4 regions of the Agarilytica rhodophyticola genome follow, and region 3 is predicted to be linked to each of the others. Evidence: predicted binding sites of a transcription regulator. Region 3 holds the regulator's gene; each other region holds the start of a gene.
What was found. The regulator FNR, encoded in region 3, switches genes on or off when oxygen is low (the NO sensors DNR and NnrR bind a similar motif). The targets are predictions, from matches to a motif close to TTGATNNNNATCAA.
Positions count from the first base shown of each region.

Region 1: the regulator FNR is predicted to act here: its motif matches at 2,587-2,600, upstream of hemN (oxygen-independent coproporphyrinogen III oxidase).
Region 2: the regulator FNR is predicted to act here: its motif matches at 2,465-2,478, upstream of BVC89_RS14495 (HP1242/YdcH family protein).
Region 4: the regulator FNR is predicted to act here: its motif matches at 2,624-2,637, upstream of BVC89_RS04110 (Yip1 family protein).

Region 1 covers NZ_CP020038.1:5,547,160-5,551,866, forward strand. The annotation lists gene BVC89_RS23070 (DUF294 nucleotidyltransferase-like domain-containing protein) at 1-1,557, opposite strand, end outside; gene BVC89_RS23075 (hypothetical protein) at 1,759-2,388, shown strand; gene hemN (oxygen-independent coproporphyrinogen III oxidase) at 2,776-4,188, shown strand; gene BVC89_RS23085 (hypothetical protein) at 4,260-4,556, shown strand.
Region 2 covers NZ_CP020038.1:3,461,950-3,466,656, forward strand. The annotation lists gene BVC89_RS14480 (SDR family NAD(P)-dependent oxidoreductase) at 1-394, shown strand, start outside; gene BVC89_RS14485 (enoyl-CoA hydratase/isomerase family protein) at 472-1,317, shown strand; gene BVC89_RS14490 (2OG-Fe(II) oxygenase family protein) at 1,512-2,426, shown strand; gene BVC89_RS14495 (HP1242/YdcH family protein) at 2,582-2,821, shown strand; gene BVC89_RS14500 (MBL fold metallo-hydrolase) at 2,959-3,873, opposite strand; gene BVC89_RS14505 (alpha/beta fold hydrolase) at 4,200-4,707, opposite strand, start outside.
Region 3 covers NZ_CP020038.1:3,823,450-3,828,156, reverse strand. The annotation lists gene BVC89_RS15935 (methyltransferase family protein) at 1-172, shown strand, start outside; gene BVC89_RS15930 (6-phosphofructokinase) at 278-1,339, opposite strand; gene BVC89_RS15925 (hypothetical protein) at 1,623-2,450, shown strand; gene fnr (fumarate/nitrate reduction transcriptional regulator Fnr) at 2,689-3,435, shown strand; gene BVC89_RS15915 (globin) at 3,536-3,964, shown strand; gene BVC89_RS15910 (SLC13 family permease) at 4,087-4,707, shown strand, end outside.
Region 4 covers NZ_CP020038.1:959,844-964,550, forward strand. The annotation lists gene BVC89_RS04095 (ubiquinol-cytochrome c reductase) at 1-1,390, shown strand, start outside; gene BVC89_RS04100 (glutathione S-transferase N-terminal domain-containing protein) at 1,507-2,142, shown strand; gene BVC89_RS04105 (ClpXP protease specificity-enhancing factor) at 2,196-2,603, shown strand; gene BVC89_RS04110 (Yip1 family protein) at 2,749-3,366, shown strand; gene BVC89_RS04115 (PKD domain-containing protein) at 3,849-4,707, shown strand, end outside.

The DNA of each region.
Region 1 (4,707 bases), 1.7 Mb from region 3:
ATCCACCGAATGTGACGGCCCATGAATATTTCTAACATCGAAAAAAATACTGGCTTTGAGCAAAGATTTTGGTGATGCACTATCCATCCATTGTATAAACTTCTGTTGCCACTGAGTCTGAGTTAAACAACATTGCGGATTAGTCGCCATAATGTTACCAGGACACAAAGGGATGCCACACTTATCTAACGCATCACATATGAATCTCGCTAAATCATTAAAATATTTTACTTCATTATGCAGCGGCTCTCTTTCTAACATCAAACCATTGTCTTGATCACTCCCTAAAGATTGATCTTTACGTGCTTGTGAACCAAAAACTAAAAAGTTAAATCTCATTGGAGGCGAGCCAAATGTATCAATGGCAAGAGCAATTAAGCGGCGGGTTAAATTGTCGGTAATACTGGCCAGTATTTCTCCCATATCCACAGGGTTTATATTTACTTGCGTAAGGTTTTTAATAAGTTTAGGCAGGCGTGAACATACATTTACCAGACCTTCAATAGAAGGCTGACGATTTATTTCAGAAACCATCAATAATGGGCTTAATTGCTGATGCCGTAACACATCAGTAACTGTCACTATACCAATGGGGGTCATATTGTGAGTACTATTGTCTACATCCTTGTTAATACTTTTGTCAACAATAGGTAGGTGATGAATATTGTTTTCACTCATCAGTAGCTGAGCGGTCATACTTAGTGCTGATGAATGTAATACGATGGGTTGTTTGGTCATAACAGCCTTGACGGGCTTGGAAGGAGATAATCCAGCAGCTAGTACACGAGAACGTAAATCCCTATCCGTTACAATACCCACTAAATTATTATTTTCAACAACTAAGATAGAACTCACCCGCGTACGAGTCATAGTGGCAGCTGCATCTTGAATAGAACAATCAGGGCTCACCATAATTAAATTGCTTGACATAATATGTGTCACCGGGAGCGACAGCTGCTGACCTGAATCCTTGACATCCCAAGATTGCGAAGACACGCTCTGGTCTGCCATAGAGTCATAAGCCATGGGCTTGTCAGTGAGGCTGGGATTACGGGTATTCTTCTTAGCCTCGATATCAGAAGTATCAGTTACAGTGACATTTTGTCGATTAAGAAATAGTTTATCGAGCCGTTTTGCTCCGGTATCCGCAAAAAAGTCAGCGAAAATACGACTTTTGTGTGCCAATACTTGAAAGTCCTTTTTGGGTAAGCGAAATAACAGACTATCCTCAAGTGCAGTGGCTTCAAAAGCTTCAGATGCTGGCTCAGCGTCGGATGGTAGTACAGATAGTATTCCAAAACACTCGCCATCAGCGATTTTATCTACCAAAGCTCCTCCACTATCAGACACCTCAAATGCTCCCCGTCTGATAATATAAAGTCCGTCAAATATAGATGCTTGCTGCTCATTGTTACCAAACTTAACACACCCTTCCTTAGGTATATAGATAACGTCTAGAGTCGATACCAGATGCTGTACATCCTCATACTCAAGCTGTGCAAAAGGCGTGGTAGAGCGCAAAAATTTAACTACTTCTTGGATATCTACAGTTGACATAGCATTTCTCAGATAGGAATAACTTCCCATCATGCATAGGAGTCGAAGGATATTCAATACAACTTAAGTCTAATCCTTAGCTTTAAGCTCATAGATAAATAAAATATTTTTGTTACCAACTAGATTCTTTTGTTACTTAGTCAGCAATAACAAAAGATACTCTTTTGAAGAAGACAAGCGTTTTTATTAAGGAAGAATATTATGTCATTACAAAGTTTACGTAATAACCCACTAGAGTCTTGTAAATTCAATGTATACCGTACAGGGCCACAAGAAGGCTCATTTAAACGGCATGGAGCGATCGCCCAAGGTGGTAGATGCACGATTAAAGAAAAGAAATTTGCGAATGGCTTCTATGATATCAAAGCAGTAGAAGCCCCCAACGGTAATAGTGACTATTTTTACCCCTGGTTAAGACAGGGGGTAGGTTGGGTAAAAGTGCCTAAGAATACTGCTAACGGAACAATTGTAATGACCGGTGGAGTAAATGGTTGCACTATTGTAGTTTCAGAGCATGGATCAGACTACTATTTTTATCATGATGGCGATAGCAAGCACCTTAACCTCAATGCTGTACGCGGCAACATTGTTGCGAAGGTCACACCTAAGGATTATGACTGTTTAAATTGGGGTAATAAACTGTTCGCCAAAGAACTATACCAAGCCAGCCAAAAAGGCGTAAAACCTAGTGGAGATACTTCCTACGGCCACTTCATTGTAGCTGTGAAAAACAAGGGAAGATTCGGTCTATACTCTACAGGATTGATTTCTCTCAATGGCTATAAGAGACTTCCTAACGGCCTCTCAAGCTGCCTTGTAACTTTTGGTTAATGTATTTAAATCAATCACTTTGATTAGTGTTATTAGCCCGGCAACAGTATATGTCAGGTTAATAGCAGTGCATGGATGCATCGCGCGTTTCGATAGGCACGCGTGGTTTTCACAAACAACTAACCTTGCAACGTGAAGCCAGTTAGGGTCTGTTAACAGACCCTAACTAATAACATTTCTATAAAAGTTTATTCTTTTTTGACATATATCAAGTAAGCAAATACTAGATAACATCCGAGATTTTACTTTCTGTATTATCCACATGAGCTTGTGTAAACAAAACCTCCTCTAATATGACTTAAATCAACACCTCCAGTAACAGATAGCGCAGACTATTGGATCAAATACATATATATTTTCTAGATTTAAAATATTCAGGTGTTAAGAGTGAGCAATAAAATATATCCACAAGGTTTGATAAGTCAGGACGTTATGAAGAAATATGACGTATCCGGGCCTCGCTATACATCTTATCCAACAGCACTGCAATTTAGTTCCTCATTTAAGGCTAATAACTACCGTCAAATTGTAACGCAGAGTAATTACACAGATTCAACTAAACCCTTATCGTTATATATTCATATACCGTTTTGTGAATCGTTATGTTATTACTGCGGCTGTCATAAAGTCATAACTAAAAATAAGAAAAGATCTGAAATATATCTACATGCGTTACAAAAAGAAATAGCGCTACAAGGAAAACTATTTAATAAAAATAGAGAAGTAAGGCAAGTACATTTAGGAGGCGGCACACCAACATTTTTGACCGCGCACCAAATTCGTTCACTGATAGAGTGTATAAAGGATAATTTTGTATTAGCACCACTATCACAATGTGAGATCGGTATTGAGATTGATCCGAGAACAACCAATAGTGCTGATATATCCTCTCTGGCTGAGATAGGTTTTAATAGAATGAGCTTTGGTATACAAGATTTCGATGAACAGGTTCAAATCGCTATAAATCGCATCCAAAGTAAAGAACAAACACTTCAGTTATTGCAAGCTGTGAGAGCATCAAAAGTCGAGTCATTATCTGTCGACCTTATTTATGGACTGCCAAAACAAAATATAGTGGGTTTTAAGGATACTTTAACTACTATGATCGAAGCTCGACCCGATCGTATTGCACTCTATAATTATGCCCACATGCCATCATTAATTAAATCGCAAAAGCTTATTAAAGATGAGCACCTATTGAGTGCAGAAGAAAAGCTGGCCTTATTAAAGCTAAGTGTAGAGAGCTTAGTAGAGGCAGGATACTGTCATATCGGTATGGATCACTTTGCTTTACCAAAAGATCCTCTAAGCATTAGTCTGGAAAGTGGTACGCTGCACCGAAACTTTCAAGGTTATTCGACAAATGGTGATTGTGATGTTATTGGCCTAGGGGTAAGCGCTATTAGTAAAATAAACGGTGCATTTGCACAAAATCATAAGAGTTTACCCGATTATCAAAACGCTATCAGTCATCATGAACTTGCCACCCAAAGAGGTTATTTGCTATCGGAGGATGACAAAATTCGTGCTGACATTATTCAACACCTCATGTGTAGCCACATATTAAATTTTAATGATTTAGGGGCACAGTACAAAATTAATTTTAAAGAATATTTTAATCATGAGCTCATCAAACTAGAAGCAATGGGCAATGATGGGCTAATTACTATAGATCAGGATACAATTAAAATAACGGATCGCGGCCGTTTACTACTAAGAAATATCGCCATGGTATTTGATAAATACTTACGCTCTAATACATCTTCGCTAAATACCATAAAGTATTCAAAGGTTTTATAAAACAGAATCGAACTTTAATCATCATGACTGCAGGGCCTCTTACAGTAACTAAAACTAATACGGTGTAAAAAATGGCAGAATCCACATACAAAAAAATGGCCGGCACATCGGCAGTATTTCTAATTTCCGATCATGCAAAAGCATCACCAGTAGAAAGAGATGGTTTAAGCTGGAGTGCGGAAGAATTGCATATGAACGAGCTAACAAATAAATGCCGGCGCAAATCGACAATGGCAAATGCTTTAGCCTTAGAAGGGTTAGAAGAGTATGATCCACCAGAAAATGGTGATCTACGACGGGTAGAATCTATTGATGCTGAATTCGTTTACTTCGATTTAATTAAAGGCTGGATTCAAGTAAATGAATAAGAAACTATTAGCAAACGATTATCAAAAGCTCAATTTTATGTCAACCAACTCGAAGAAAAAGGCGTCACAAGGCGCCTTTTTCTTCAAATATAGCTACCTTCTATTAACAAATATCAAATCACAAAAGACTTATTGCTTATTACATAATCAG
Region 2 (4,707 bases), 360 kb from region 3:
GAATTTCGAAGCGTTGGCTGGTGATCACCACTTAACAGACAACGAAGCCTATGCCCAAAGCAAACTCGCTATTACCATGTGGTCATTTCATATGGCTAAGAGGGTAGGGGACGCGGGGCCAATTATTGTCGCTATTAATCCTGCTTCTTTTTTAGGGAGCAAAATGGTTAAAGAAGCCTACGGTACTGCTGGTAAAGATTTAAGCATCGGTGCTGAAGTGTTGACCCGAGCAGCATTACACAGTGACTTTGCCGATAGCTCAGGTAAATATTTTGACAACGATATCGGCAGCTGGGCATCTCCACATCCCGATGCCTTAGATGACGCCAGAAACAAGGCGTTAATCGATGCGATTGACACAATCGTTAGTAAATTTGAGATTAGCTTAGTTTAAGTAATTTCTCAGATGATAGCTCTAGACCGTGATACATGAGTGTCGCTATGAACAACTAAACCCTAAGAGGAAAAAATATGAAATACGAAGGATTTACTACCTTTACCACTCAGCAAGCGGACGGCATTCTGACGGTTACTTTTGACTTTGGTACGGTGAACGTACAAGGGCAAGAAATGTTAGCTGATCTCAATAGTCTGGCAATGCGATTAGAGCGTGACCGCGATACTAAAGTAGTTGTTTTCCAATCGGCAAATCCTGAAATATGGGTGTGCCATTACGATACAGAACTTTTAAAGGATATGTCCGATGAAGCTGTATCAAGAGAAGAAGCTAAGTTACTCGATCTCCAAGCAGTGTGCGAGAGAATTAGTAAGGTTCCGCAAGCGACAATTGCGAAGTTGGAAGGTTTTGCTCGTGGTGGTGGTCATGAACTTGCTCTAGCATTGGATATGCGCTTTGCTGCTCGTGGTAAATTCAAGTTCATGCAGATGGAAGTGGGTATGGGTATTTTGCCATGTGGCGGAGGTGCTTCGCGTATGGCAAGACAAACCGGTTTAGGAAGGGCACTTGAAATAATTTTAAGTGCGCGTGACTTCGATGCAGATGAAGCTGAGCAAATGGGAACAATCAATAAAGCGTTAGAGCCGGACGAAATTGGTGAATACGTGGATACTTTGGCAAAACGTATTGCTCAGTTCCCCGCCGAATCAATCAATTCATGTAAGCAAATGGTGTATGAGTCAATCGATAAACCTATCGAAGACGCTTTGAAAGCTGAAGCATACTGGTTATATCAAGCAACCAGTAAAACACCAGCGCTTAAGCGTTTCCAAACTGCCGATGAGCAAGGTCTTGAGCATGACATTGAGAATCAGCGTAACTGGGAAGAAATGGTTATGCAGGTGCAAGGAATAAAATAACGGCTTCATAAAAACTAGAGGTCTCGTGAGATCAATAAAGTAGCTTGCGGGATCTTCTAACTCGCCTCAAAGATAATTGCATAAAAGTCGAGTTGTTACCTACATCTAATGAAGTTAATTACTTTAAATAATCCTAGATTGTTTAGTTTGGCTTCGCAGAGATAGTGATGTTAAACAATTAAGAGTTGGATAAAATGGTATCTCTTACTGAGTTAAATAAAGCACGAAATTTAGAATTACCGACGCGAGAGGACATGTTGCATAGAGCCCCCTCTGTTCAACAATTCTGGGAAAAAAATAATACTCTTTTTGTTGAGGCATGGAAACAGTGGGAGCAGAGTGCTGAACAGAATCTTGTTACGCTTGATGACTCACTATTAGACGCAAGGTTAAGAGAGGCTATCTTGGCGGCTTGGGAGAACCCAACAAAAGAGTTAGCTGTCAGGGATTTATGGCATGAAGTATCGCCGGATGTTTATCAGTGTCAGTTCTTTGATCCTGAACGCTTAACAGACCTACGTAGCTATCTGGATAGTGCTTCAGACGCAAGTATACCTTTACGTCCACCTTACGGTATTGTTTTGAATCGAGCTGGAATGATGTTGGATAGACGCTCACCGGGCTACCTTGCAGCACCGGGTTTCCAGTCATTTTATAATAGCTTGATGGATAAATTTGTAAGGCCTACTGCGCGTTTACTGTTTCCAGAAATTACTGGCTACGATACACAAACCTTTGGCTTTTCTATTCGTTATCAGCCAAGTACAGATACCTCTATACAGCCTCACACCGATGCATCTTCTATTACACTTAATATTAATTTGAACTTACCAAATGAGATATTCGATGGCTCTGCCGTTGATTTTCTTAATTCGACAAATGGCGAGGTCAATCAGTTTACATTTGCCCCTGGTGTGGCTGTCATGCATCGAGGACATATTCCACATGCCGCACGCTCGATTACTAATGGTGAGCGCACAAATATGGTACTTTGGCTCTATGGCGATCGTGGTCAAATTGCACATAATGTTAAGCAGACTCCGAGCTTGTCTGCGGATAAACGCTGGTCAGTTCCCAGTTCTCCAAAGGATCAATTTGCACCGTTTTAAAGTACTCTATGTTTTAAAGTACTCTATTGTGCAAGAGTTTTACGAAAATCAAAATATATTAAGAAATAGCGAGAACTTTATTCTCGCTACGTGCATTTATTGATACATCGTATTAGCACTCTTACGTTAATCTAAACAAACAAAAAGATATTTATATGTTAGGTGAAAATCATTCTCTTACTCATGAATTTCCAGAATATATTGATAAAATAAAAGAACTCTTACAGAGCGATGTAAAGTTTTCAGAAAAAATGAAGGTATATGACGCAATCGATGAAGAAATTCGCTCGCTAGAGCTACGAGATTCTCCTATTGGTGATGATATTATGCGTGAGAAAAAACATATCCGCTCTGTATTGAAAGATGAACTTTACAGGTTGTTAATAAAAGCCTAAGTGTTTTTAGGTTTTTGAAATAGTTTGTTGCTTCTTTTGGGGGTATCATGAATGCTGTTATTGGATTATCAATATTCGTTTTAAGTGAGTAGTGATCAAAAGCTAGATATGAAGAAGTTTCTTTTATTTATCAATAGCTATTCCAGCAGTCCTGTTATATCGTAGTAATGTGTCGTTACCATTCTCTCAGTGGTGATAAATGCCCAGTCCCATTTTTCTGTATAACCATTCAATGGATCTAGCGCTTTTATAGCAGCTAGGGATAAACCTTTCTCGGTTAATTTTCTAATAATTTCGTGTGTTTCATTCAACATAGTAATAGTTGCTTCTAAGTCATCAATAGTCACTATTGGTCCATGTCCCGCAATAATTTTAGTATTTGAGTTGGCGACTGTAATTATTTGCCTAATACCAGCAATGAAACCCGCTACCGATCCACCATTATCAATATCAATGAATGGGAAACGCTTAGCAAAAACAAGGTCTCCGCCATGTATGACATTAGCTTCTTTGAACACCACAAAGAGGTCACTATTAGTATGAGCGTTTGGTGTGTGATAAAGTTCGATACTTTGGCCGTTCATTTTTATTGACGCGTCTTCGGTTATGTCAATAGTAGGGTAATATTCCGGTGTAAATGAGGGAGCCTTGCGACCCAATGCTTTGATCGCTCCAGGATTTTCTAGGTATTTACGGACATTGGGGTGCGCCATAATTATGGCTCCACGTTTCTTGAAGTACGCATTACCTCTGACATGATCTCGGTGAAAATGCGTATTGAGGATAAGGTCGACATCGCGATTGTCCGATAGCTTTTTCTGAGCACCATCAATAAGTTCGACTAAATGCTCCATTTGTGTATCAACCATAAAAACTCCATCTTCACCGATTAACACGGCAACGTTGCCTGAACGGTCTGTTCTTAATTCAAAAATACCACTCCCAAGATCAGTTACTTTAATATCAAACCCTTTATGCCCATCATGCTTATACGCCATGGCAAAATTACACCAACAAAAAATAGCGATAAGTTGAATTATTTTTTTCATCATCAATAACCAGGATTATTCGAAACTTAATAGGTTTACGCTATATAAGCTTATCTATATCTCTAATACAACACGTTATGCGATGAAAGGAGTGTTCTCTGGTAACGAGTGAAATATAAAGCTGGAACTTAGTGGAAAATGACTTGTATCTATTGGGATAAAAGGTGAATTTATCGCAATAACTAACGGAGGTATGTCTTTGGCAAAAATAAGACGGTTAGCTCGGACTAACGCAAGAAATTATTGCTCAGAAAAGCATTTACTCAGAAAGGCATTATGCTTCAGTTTAGGTTATATACATTGATCTCCATTAACACGCAAATAAATGCTTAACTATGCTTTTTGAAAAACGCCATCACCACGCTATTAAACAAAGTAGGTTGCTCCCACTGGATAGCGTGCCCAGCTTCTGCAACCACTAGTGTTTCACTACCCGGTATTTCACGTGCCGCTGCTCGCATCATTGAGGGAGGTTGATACAGATCTGCTCCACCGGCGATAAAGAAAGTAGGCACCTTAGCGGCTCGAATTTTCTCCCAAGTGATACTATTTTTCGCTTTTTGACCATGCCTAACGCCATCGCCTCTAGATTTTTTTTCCATTTCAAGCCATTCCTTTACTCCTTCAGGATGTGCCCATCGATAGGAAGGCCCCAGTTCTTTAAATTCAGGGGGTAAATCACTAAAACTTTTAGGAAGGATAAAATCTAGTCGTTCATCGATATTTTTATCCCATAGACCAAAGAGGCTACAGACGATAGTCATACTTAGTAGCTTTTCGGGATAGGAAACCAGATAGTCTGAGACGGCAAACCCTCCCGCTGCCAGACCTAGAATG
Region 3 (4,707 bases):
GGTTTTGGCTGCTTTCGTATGTCTATTAAGCCATATGTTGGCTATATTTGTTTTGCCCGGTTTTGTAATAACTATGAACCAATTACAAATAAAACCCGAAGAGCAGGTGCTCGGCCGTATTTTTGGGGAAAATTATAGTGAATACAAAAAGCGTGTAAGACGTTGGCTCTAGTAAATTGACCTATGTCCGTTGGCTGTTCATAAACCTTATGTCCACAAACAGCCACCGGATATAAACCACCAAGACATCATTGGTGAGCAAAATTGGTGAGCAAATTTATTGTTGTTTGATACCAAAGCTAATGCCCATATTGACGGCAGTCATGTAGGAAATGTCTTCTTCGGTTACCACGCGTGTTTTATTGGCGACTTTGCTTAAAGGCACTTGTCCTAGGGTGTTATTGCGTATGATGGCGACCTTACCAAATTCACCATTGGCCACCATTTTTGCCGCATAACAGCCCACTTCCGTAGCAAATATGCGATCAAAAGAAGTCGGCGTGCCACCTCTTTGGATATGCCCTAAATTTGTCGCACGTACCTCGGCATCAATATGTTTTTCAAGTTGTCTTTTTAAATCCTCGCCAATTCCACCAAAACGTATGGGGTCGGGACTGTCTGCGATAGTTTCCCTGACGACAGTGCTGCCTCCTTGCGGACGGGCACCTTCAGCAACTACGACCAATGCGTAACCTTTATCACCACTACGTGCTTGGCAAATGCGGGCAACTTCTTCGATATTATAGGGGTGTTCTGGGATAAGAATACTGTCCGCGCCACCCGCTAAACCTGAATGTAAGGCGATCCATCCAGCATTGCGTCCCATTGTCTCCAGTATCATTATCCGCTTGTGAGATTGTCCAGTGGTACGTAAACGATCAATGGCTTCTGTGACAATACTGGTGGCGGTGTCAAAACCAAAAGTTCTATCCGTGCACATAAGGTCATTGTCTATGGTCTTAGGGACGCCGACAATATTCATATCCATCTGTGCAAGCTCTGAGGCGATAGATAAGGAACCATCACCGCCTATCACCACCAGTGCATCTAAACCAAGGGTGTCATAATAGTCCTTTACATGACTGGAAACATCGCGCCCTTCATGGTTGAAAGGGTCAGCCCGATTATGAGTGCCTAAAATGGTACCGCCAAGATTCAAAATACCGCTGCAATCTGAATAGCTAATAGTGGTAGTGCGTTTTTCTATAAGACCCAAAAAACCATCTTTAACCCCTATAATTTCGGCTTTTTGCTTAAGGATTAAACTTTTCGCTACAGCTCTAATAGCGGCGTTTAAGCCTGGGCAATCACCCCCTCCAGTCAAAATACCTACTCGCATTATAAATACCTATCAATCAGTTGGTGTGTACAAATAAGTTAATTTATAGGATGTATCTGTGTGAAACTTTTAGATGAAACGTGGTGCGACCCGTTAACGTGTCTTACATTTTAGTAATCTGATTATTGCTGCAAGATTATTTTTAGTTGTTGACGTATATCAACTTGGGCTTGTTAAGACCAGCGGCCTGTATTGCCAGAGTCTCTCTTGCTGAGTGCGGGAATCTCTCTATCACTTGATTAAAGTCAATAAAAAAAATATGGACATTGTTAGCATAGATACCATGAGCGTATCTAAACCTCCCAATATAAGCGTGTTATACCCGAAAGCGAAAAGCTTGCGGGAATCTGTGTTGATCAATTCTAGTAATGGTATTGTTCTCAAGCATAAACAGTCGGTGAGCTTGGGACTAAATTCAACGCAGGTTTTTAGGCTAAAGCAGCACCAGGCTAACACCTTCGATTGTCTAAGTTGCGAGTTGGCTTTGTGGCGAACACTATTGGGACAGCGATCATTAGAGTCTTTAGAATTAGTAAGACCCTGTCTTTCTCTGGAGCCTTATGAGATCACTAGTTTGGTCTATAATATTGCATCTAATTTTAAGGTGTCTCCAGCCATCACAAGAAAACATCGTGTTGTTTGTTCCCCAAATGAAGTAAACGGTGAAAACTTTGCTTTACTTAAAGGTCTCGGTTTTAATCAATGCCAATTAATAATTGAAACTGAGGACGATTTTAATGCAGATGTTGTCGCTGAATTCTTCGCCTGTGCAAAACGTTACCCATTTACTACAACGGGTATTCAGATTACTCGTTTAAGTGATGATATTGCGAGTCTTGTTTCAAAAGTTAAGCTACTTATAAAAAAGCACGAGCCAAACTATGTTTTTATTGGTAATTCATCTTTGGGACTTAAAACGGACACATTAATTACTCAAAATGCGTCCATTTTAGATAATAGTGATATCAAAAGTAATAATATAATTTGCTTAGGCCCTGAGGCAGTCAGTATAATTAATAATAGAAAAATTGAGAATCTCTCTTCAGTTTGTCATTATGCTGATGCGTTGTCCTGCGGCAAACTACCATTTTCTACTGTGGATGATATATGACACAGTATTCAAAGTGATTGGTATGGTGGTTGGCTTAGATTGTATCGTTAGTGTTTAGTATTACAAGGTCTTGTTATTATTGTTGTCATGGTCGCCATAGATAACTGTTATATACATACTTGTTATAGTGCCTGTTATAATAGCAACAAGACAGATAAAAGCTTTATACTTAACATATTCATATCCAGTTACTTCGCACGTAGCATTATTGTATTGTAGAAATCGAGGCCCGCAGTAAATGAAAAATAGTGCAGATAAAAATATTATTTGTCAGCAATCATCGCATCATGTTAACTGTACAGAGTGTCGTCTTGGCAGTATTTGTTTGCCTATCAGTTTAGAACTTGATGATGTGCAGAAACTCGATAATATAATCCAGCGAAGTCGCCCTATCCAAAAGACCGAACATGTTTATCGTGCTGGTGAGCAGTTTAAGTCTGTGTACGCGCTAAGGTCAGGAGCCATTAAAGCATTTACCCTTACTGAAGATGGTCTCGAACAAATTACGGGGTTTTATTTGCCCGGTGAAATATTTGGCATGGATGGTTTAACTTCTGACGCTTATTCTAATTCCGCCGTCGCATTATCCACATCATCTGTGTGTGAAATACCTTTTTCTCACTTCGAGGAGTTAAGTACACAAATGCCAAGTTTGCAGCGCAGGTTTTTTCAGTTAATGAGTAAAGAAATTACTAATGACCAGCAGCTGATTAGTGTGTTAAATAAAAATAATGCTGTTGAACGAATAGCCGCTTTTTTACTTAGTATTGCTGCTCGCAACGAAAAACAAGGGCTTTCAGCACGAGAATTTCACCTGCCAATGTCGCGATCAGATATTGGTAATTTCTTAGGTTTAACTATTGAAACTGTCAGCCGTGTTTTCACACGCCTACATAAAAGCAACATTATCAAGACAGATAAAAAGTATATTGAAATATTGGATTTAGATGCACTAAAAGGCGTTTCAATATCTACTTGTCAGTAGCATTATCCTATAGGCTCACACTCCCAAATAGTCTAGGCAAAAATCGTATCTGCCTTTGACTGTTATATATCTCATTGTCAATCTGAAACGAGGTTTTTGTGTGTCCTATATACAAGATTTTTACGATAGCTATGAGCGAATATTTGGCAAGCAAACTAGAATTAACGATTCTGGTTTGATTTTTTTTGACCAATTCTATAAGCGCTTTGCCAATGCAGATGATGATATAAAAAAAGCTTTTGAAAATACCGACATGGAGCGCCAGAAGCGTATGTTGAAAAAGTCACTTTTGTATTGCGTGAGTTTCACTCTAAGCGATAAAAGTCTTGAACATATGAAGGGCATTGGTGAAATACATGATAAGAATCACCTTAATATTAACCCTAAAGTTTATGACACCTGGCTTGAGTGCATGATTGCAACAGTGAAAGAGTTTGATCCTGAATTTAACAGTAGAATTGATTTAGGATGGCGTTTAGCTTTCTCACAAGGTATTACAATGATGAAATACATGCATAGTGCATGTTAAGGCTGCTAACAGGCTCAAAGTCGCTGTCACCTTGGTGTAATGGCAACGCTAGTATTATCAATGTCCGTTTGTTGAGGTCATGTTTAAATAAGTACTAGCAACTATCTATTAATGAGATTTTAATGCGCCTGTTATCAATTCAATTTAAGAGTTTAGCAGCGGTTATATTTATCGCAGCTATAATAATTTTGTGTGAAACTCTAACATTTACCGATCTTGTACTAACCAAACCACAAAAGATTACCGCTTGTATATTACTCATTGCTGCATGCTTATGGATAACAGAAGTTATTCCACTATTTGTAGTAAGTTTTGTCATTCTTGCTCTTGAAATTGTTTGGTTATTGCCAGAAGTTTTGCTGCTAGATAGTAGTCTTACTTCTCAGGTATTTTTTTCCCCCTTCTTCTCAAACATTATTTTGCTGTTCCTGGGGGGCTTTGTGCTGTCTTCACTTATGCAGAAATTCGGTTTGGATCATAAATTCGCCTACCTTATTTTGCACCGTACTCAAGGTAATGCGAAAACCACATTATTAGGTATTATTATCGCTTGTACCTTTCTTTCAATGTGGATGAGTAATACCGCTACTACGGCGATGATGTTGGCAATTATCTATCCTTTACTTAATAACATTCCTAAAGGCCACAATTTTAGACTGGGCTTAGTTCTCAGTGTGCCTTTCGCTTGTAATATTGGCGGTATTGGTACGCCCATAGGAACACCGCCTAATGCCATCGCGTTA
Region 4 (4,707 bases), 2.9 Mb from region 3:
TGTAGAGATTAAGAAAAATAAAGATGAGAATGGCATTCCTTTAGATGGTGTAGCTTTCCATCCTTATTACACTGTTCATGATTTAGTAGGAATTACAGTATTCTTGTTTGGTTTCTTAGGTATTGTCTTCTTTGCTCCAGAGCTAAACGGGTACTTCCTAGAACATGCAAACTTCGAAGAAGCTAATGGTTTGAAAACTCCTGAGCATATTGCTCCGGTGTGGTATTTCACTCCGTTTTACGCAATATTGCGGGCTGTAACCTTTGATTTAGGTGGTGTATTTACCTCTAAGTTCCTCGGTTTTATTGCCATGGCAGCTGCTATTGTTATTTTGTTCTTCTTACCTTGGTTAGATCGAAGCCCTGTTAAATCTATGCGTTACAAAGGCACATTTAGCCGCGTTGCATTGATTGTGTTTGCTGCTGCCTTCGTTGTCTTGGGTTACCTTGGTGTAAAAGCGCCGACTCCAGGAAGAACAATACTGTCCCAGATTTGTACGGTGATTTATTTTGCTTACTTCATCGGTATGCCTTTCTGGACGAAAATGGAGAAAACTCATCCTGAGCCTAAGCGTGTTCAGATGAAGGGACTTAATAAGATTGTTGTGCTTGGCGGACTTGCATTGTTCTTGGCTCTGGTAATTATTCCTATTAAAGCCGTTGCCGCTGGCGGTGGCGCATGTGGCAGTATCCCATGTGAGCACTTTGAGGCTGACCTAGAGGATAAGGAATCTTTGCAGCGCGGGGCGCAAGTATTCGTCAACTATTGCATGGGATGTCACTCTGCTAATTTTTCTCGCTACGGTCGAGTGGCAGATGATCTTGATATTCCTCATCAGGCGATGCTTGATAACTTGGTTTTTTCCGATCAAAAAATCGGTAGCCTTATGGAAATATCCATGAGTCCTCAAGATTCCAAAAAATGGTTTGGCGCTACGCCTCCAGATCTAACTTTAGTGACTCGAGCACGTAGCAGTGTGTGGGTCTATAACTTCCTCAAGAACTTCTACAAAGATGATAGTCGGCCCAAAGGTGTTAACAACAAGGTTTTCGCCAATGTTGGTATGCCGCATGTACTCATGGAACTACAGGGGCTGCCTGAGTGTGCTCCTGGAGATAAGAGAGATTCTCATGGTGATGTTGTTCGCAATGAGCTAGGTGAAGCGGTTAAATCTCCCTGTGGCAGTGTCGAAGTTAAAGAGTATAAGGGGACTCTTAGCGCTGAAGAATATGATAAGACTGTGTATGATCTTGTGAATTTCATGACTTACATGGCTGAGCCTATGGCTCCACAGAGAAAGCGTATCGGCGTTTTTGTATTTCTTTTCCTAGGTGTGTTATTAATATTTACTTGGTTGTTAAACCGTGAATATTGGAAAGACGTTCATTAGTATATAATAGGAATTCATTTCTGCTTATTTTTAGTATTAGCTTAATTATGTTAGGTTAATACTAAATAATTGTATTCAGCAGAGTAAATTGTAGTGCAAAGTTGGGGTATTAATTAATGGGAGTTGTAGCCAAACGCTCATCCATGACGTATTTTTCGGACAGTCGCGATCACTATAGCCATCGAGTCCGAATTGTACTGGCTGAAAAAGGGGTCTCAGTCGATGTTGTGGACGTAGATCCTAGTGATATACCAATGGAGCTAAGTGAGATAAATCCTTATAACTCACTGCCCACATTGCTCGATAGAGAGCTAGCTCTATACAATACAGCTGCCATGATGGAATACTTGGATGAACGTTTTCCTCATCCGCCTCTACTTCCTGTTTACCCTGTAGCAAGAGCAGAAAGTCGCCAGTTTATTTATCGAATTGAGCGTGATTGGTGTCCACTCGTTAAAACTATCCTCGAGGGTAAAAACCGCGATTTAGTGGCTAAAGCGCAAAAAGACTTGAAAGATAGTCTTGCTGCTATAGCACCGATCTTCTCTGAAAAACCTTTTTTCATGAGTGATGAGTTCACGTTGGTTGACTGTTGTCTAGCGCCCATCCTTTGGCGTCTAGGTAGTTTCGGTATAGAATTACCGCGTACGCGTCAGGTTATGCCCTTATTGGACTATATGGAAAGAATGTTTCAGCGTTCATCCTTCCAAGAGAGCTTGACCGAAAGTGAACGAGAAATGCGGTCGCTTTAAGCGGCCAGTAGTCGGATAGTTTATAGTAAGTTGACAGTAAAGAGACTTGTATTTTGGCAATGACATCTAGCCGTCCTTATATGATTCGTGCTCTCTACGAATGGATCGTTGATAACGATTTTACACCTCATATCGTTGTTAACGCTCGTTTGGAGGGTACTGAAGTGCCTCAGCAGTATGTGAATAAGGATGGTCAGATTGTTCTTAATATCGCCCCCAGGGCAGTTAGTACCTTAGACCTTGGTAACAAGGCTGTATCCTTTAATGCCCGCTTTGGTGGAATTCCCACCGATCTTTATGTTCCCTGCCACGCTATTTTGGGTATCTATGCTAGAGAAAATGGCCAGGGTATGATGTTTGATTTTGAAGCTCCTCCTGAGCCTGATCCCGATCCTGAGCCCAAAACGAATGTGAAAAAAGAGACGCCAGATCGCAGACCTTCTCTGCGGGTAGTTAAATAGGGCAGGTTTTTCCCCTCTGTATGAGCTAGATCAAACCTTATTGTGGGTTATTTATAGCAAATTCATGCGATGGCATTCTATAATTGAAGCACATCTATTAGATCTCAAATAAAAATAAACGAGACTGCTTTGAATTGGAGGCTATATGGCGCTGTTAGATCACACTATTGGTATATTGATCAATCCAGATAACGAATGGAAACTCATTCGTGAACAAAAAGATTCTTTCAGACAAGTATTCTTAACGCATGTACCATTTTTGGCGCTTATACCCGTACTTGCAGCTTTCTATGGTGTCACTCAGGTTGGCTGGTCTGTAGGCGATGGTGATCCGGTGCGTCTATCAGTCAATAGTGCCATTTCCCTCTGTGCGCTCACCTATGTTGCATTAGTTGCAGGAGTGTTTATTTTAGGAGAATTTATTAATTGGATGTCACATACATATGGCGTCCAAGGGCCTGAAGAAAGAGTTCACTATGATGGCACAGCGTTAGCCGTATTTATAACTACGCCTCTATTTTTAGTGGGTATTTTTCTTGCCTACCCTGTACTGTGGCTAAACACTATTGCGATGGTTGTTGCTGGTTGTTACTCGGTCTATCTTATTTATGAAGGCATTCCTATTCTTATGAATATCGATAAGGATCGCGCCTTTATGTATGCCTCTTCTGTTATTACTGTTGGTCTTGTACTTATGGTAACGGCAATGATCGGAACCATATTAATCTGGGGGATGGGGCTAGAGCCTGAGTTCATTGACTGACTTGGTTTCACCTGTGTCCACTTATATGTCTGATGCTGATATGACCTTCTATATCGGCATCAGAATTTAGCAACTTGATACTCATATCGTACTATCGCATTTACCACTTTTTATTCCTTTATTTTCTCCCTGCTATTTTTATCTATCGTATTTATATTTTTAGCGAAATACGAACCTACAAATAATTATTTTTTTATCGTTTTTTAAGTAAGACAAGTTGCGAATATACGTCTCTCTTACGCTGTGTCACTTGTAAATTATGGCAATATTTATTTGGTATATGAATTTGACGTAAAAACTTTAAAATAATATTTTTTTCAAAACCTTAATAATGTCTCTGCTGCCAATAATTATTCTCATTGAGCCACCATTCACTATATGGGCATTGTCTTAATTAAAAGCCTTACGTTTTTTTTATAATTAAACCTTCTTAACTTAAGCGTTGTCGCGATAGCTTTTAATTCATAATCATAAGGTTTTTTATGTCTAATTTAACACTCGGTTGTTCGTTAAGGACTTCACTGATGGCCTTAACATGTTCTCTATTTTGTCAGCACAGTTTAGCTGCAACTTGTGAGCATATTATTCAAAACGAATGGAATACGGGTTTTGTTGGGAGTATAAAAATTACCAATACTAGTACCACCACAATATCGGGTTGGAATGTGTCGTGGGAATATGAAAACGGATCGAAAATTACCAATTCGTGGAATGCTGTTTTTTCTGGAGATAATCCATATTTTGCTGAAAATCAAATTTGGAGTAGGGATATTGCTCCCGGGCAAACTGCAGAGTTTGGCTTCCAAGGAACTAAGGCCGTTGCCAATGCAAATATGATGAATCCGGTTGTCACTGGTGCTGTATGCGAGAACGATAGCATTCCCAATACTGAGCCATTCGCTTCATTTTTATTATCGAATATCTCGGGTACTGTGCCTTTTGTTATCAATGTTGATGCAAGTGCATCGACAGATGCTGATGGTGATACCCTGAGTTATGCGTGGGCATTTGGCGATGGCTCAACAAGTAGCGGAGTTACTAGCTCTCATACATATAATACAGCTGGTTCCTACGATATTACGCTAACTGTTACTGATTCAAAAGGTGCCAGCTCAAGTATTAGTAAAATGGTTATTGTTGAACCTGAGGTGCCAGTTCTCAATGCTGAATTTACCTCAACATCTAATGGCTTAGTAACTAACTTTAGTGGCAGGGATACTTTAGACGGAGCAGAGTTTAGCTGGGACTTTGGTGATGGGAATACAGGTGACGGTCAGAATATAGAGCATACATACGCTGCAGCAGGAGAATATAGCGTAACCCTGACAGTCAGCCTCAACG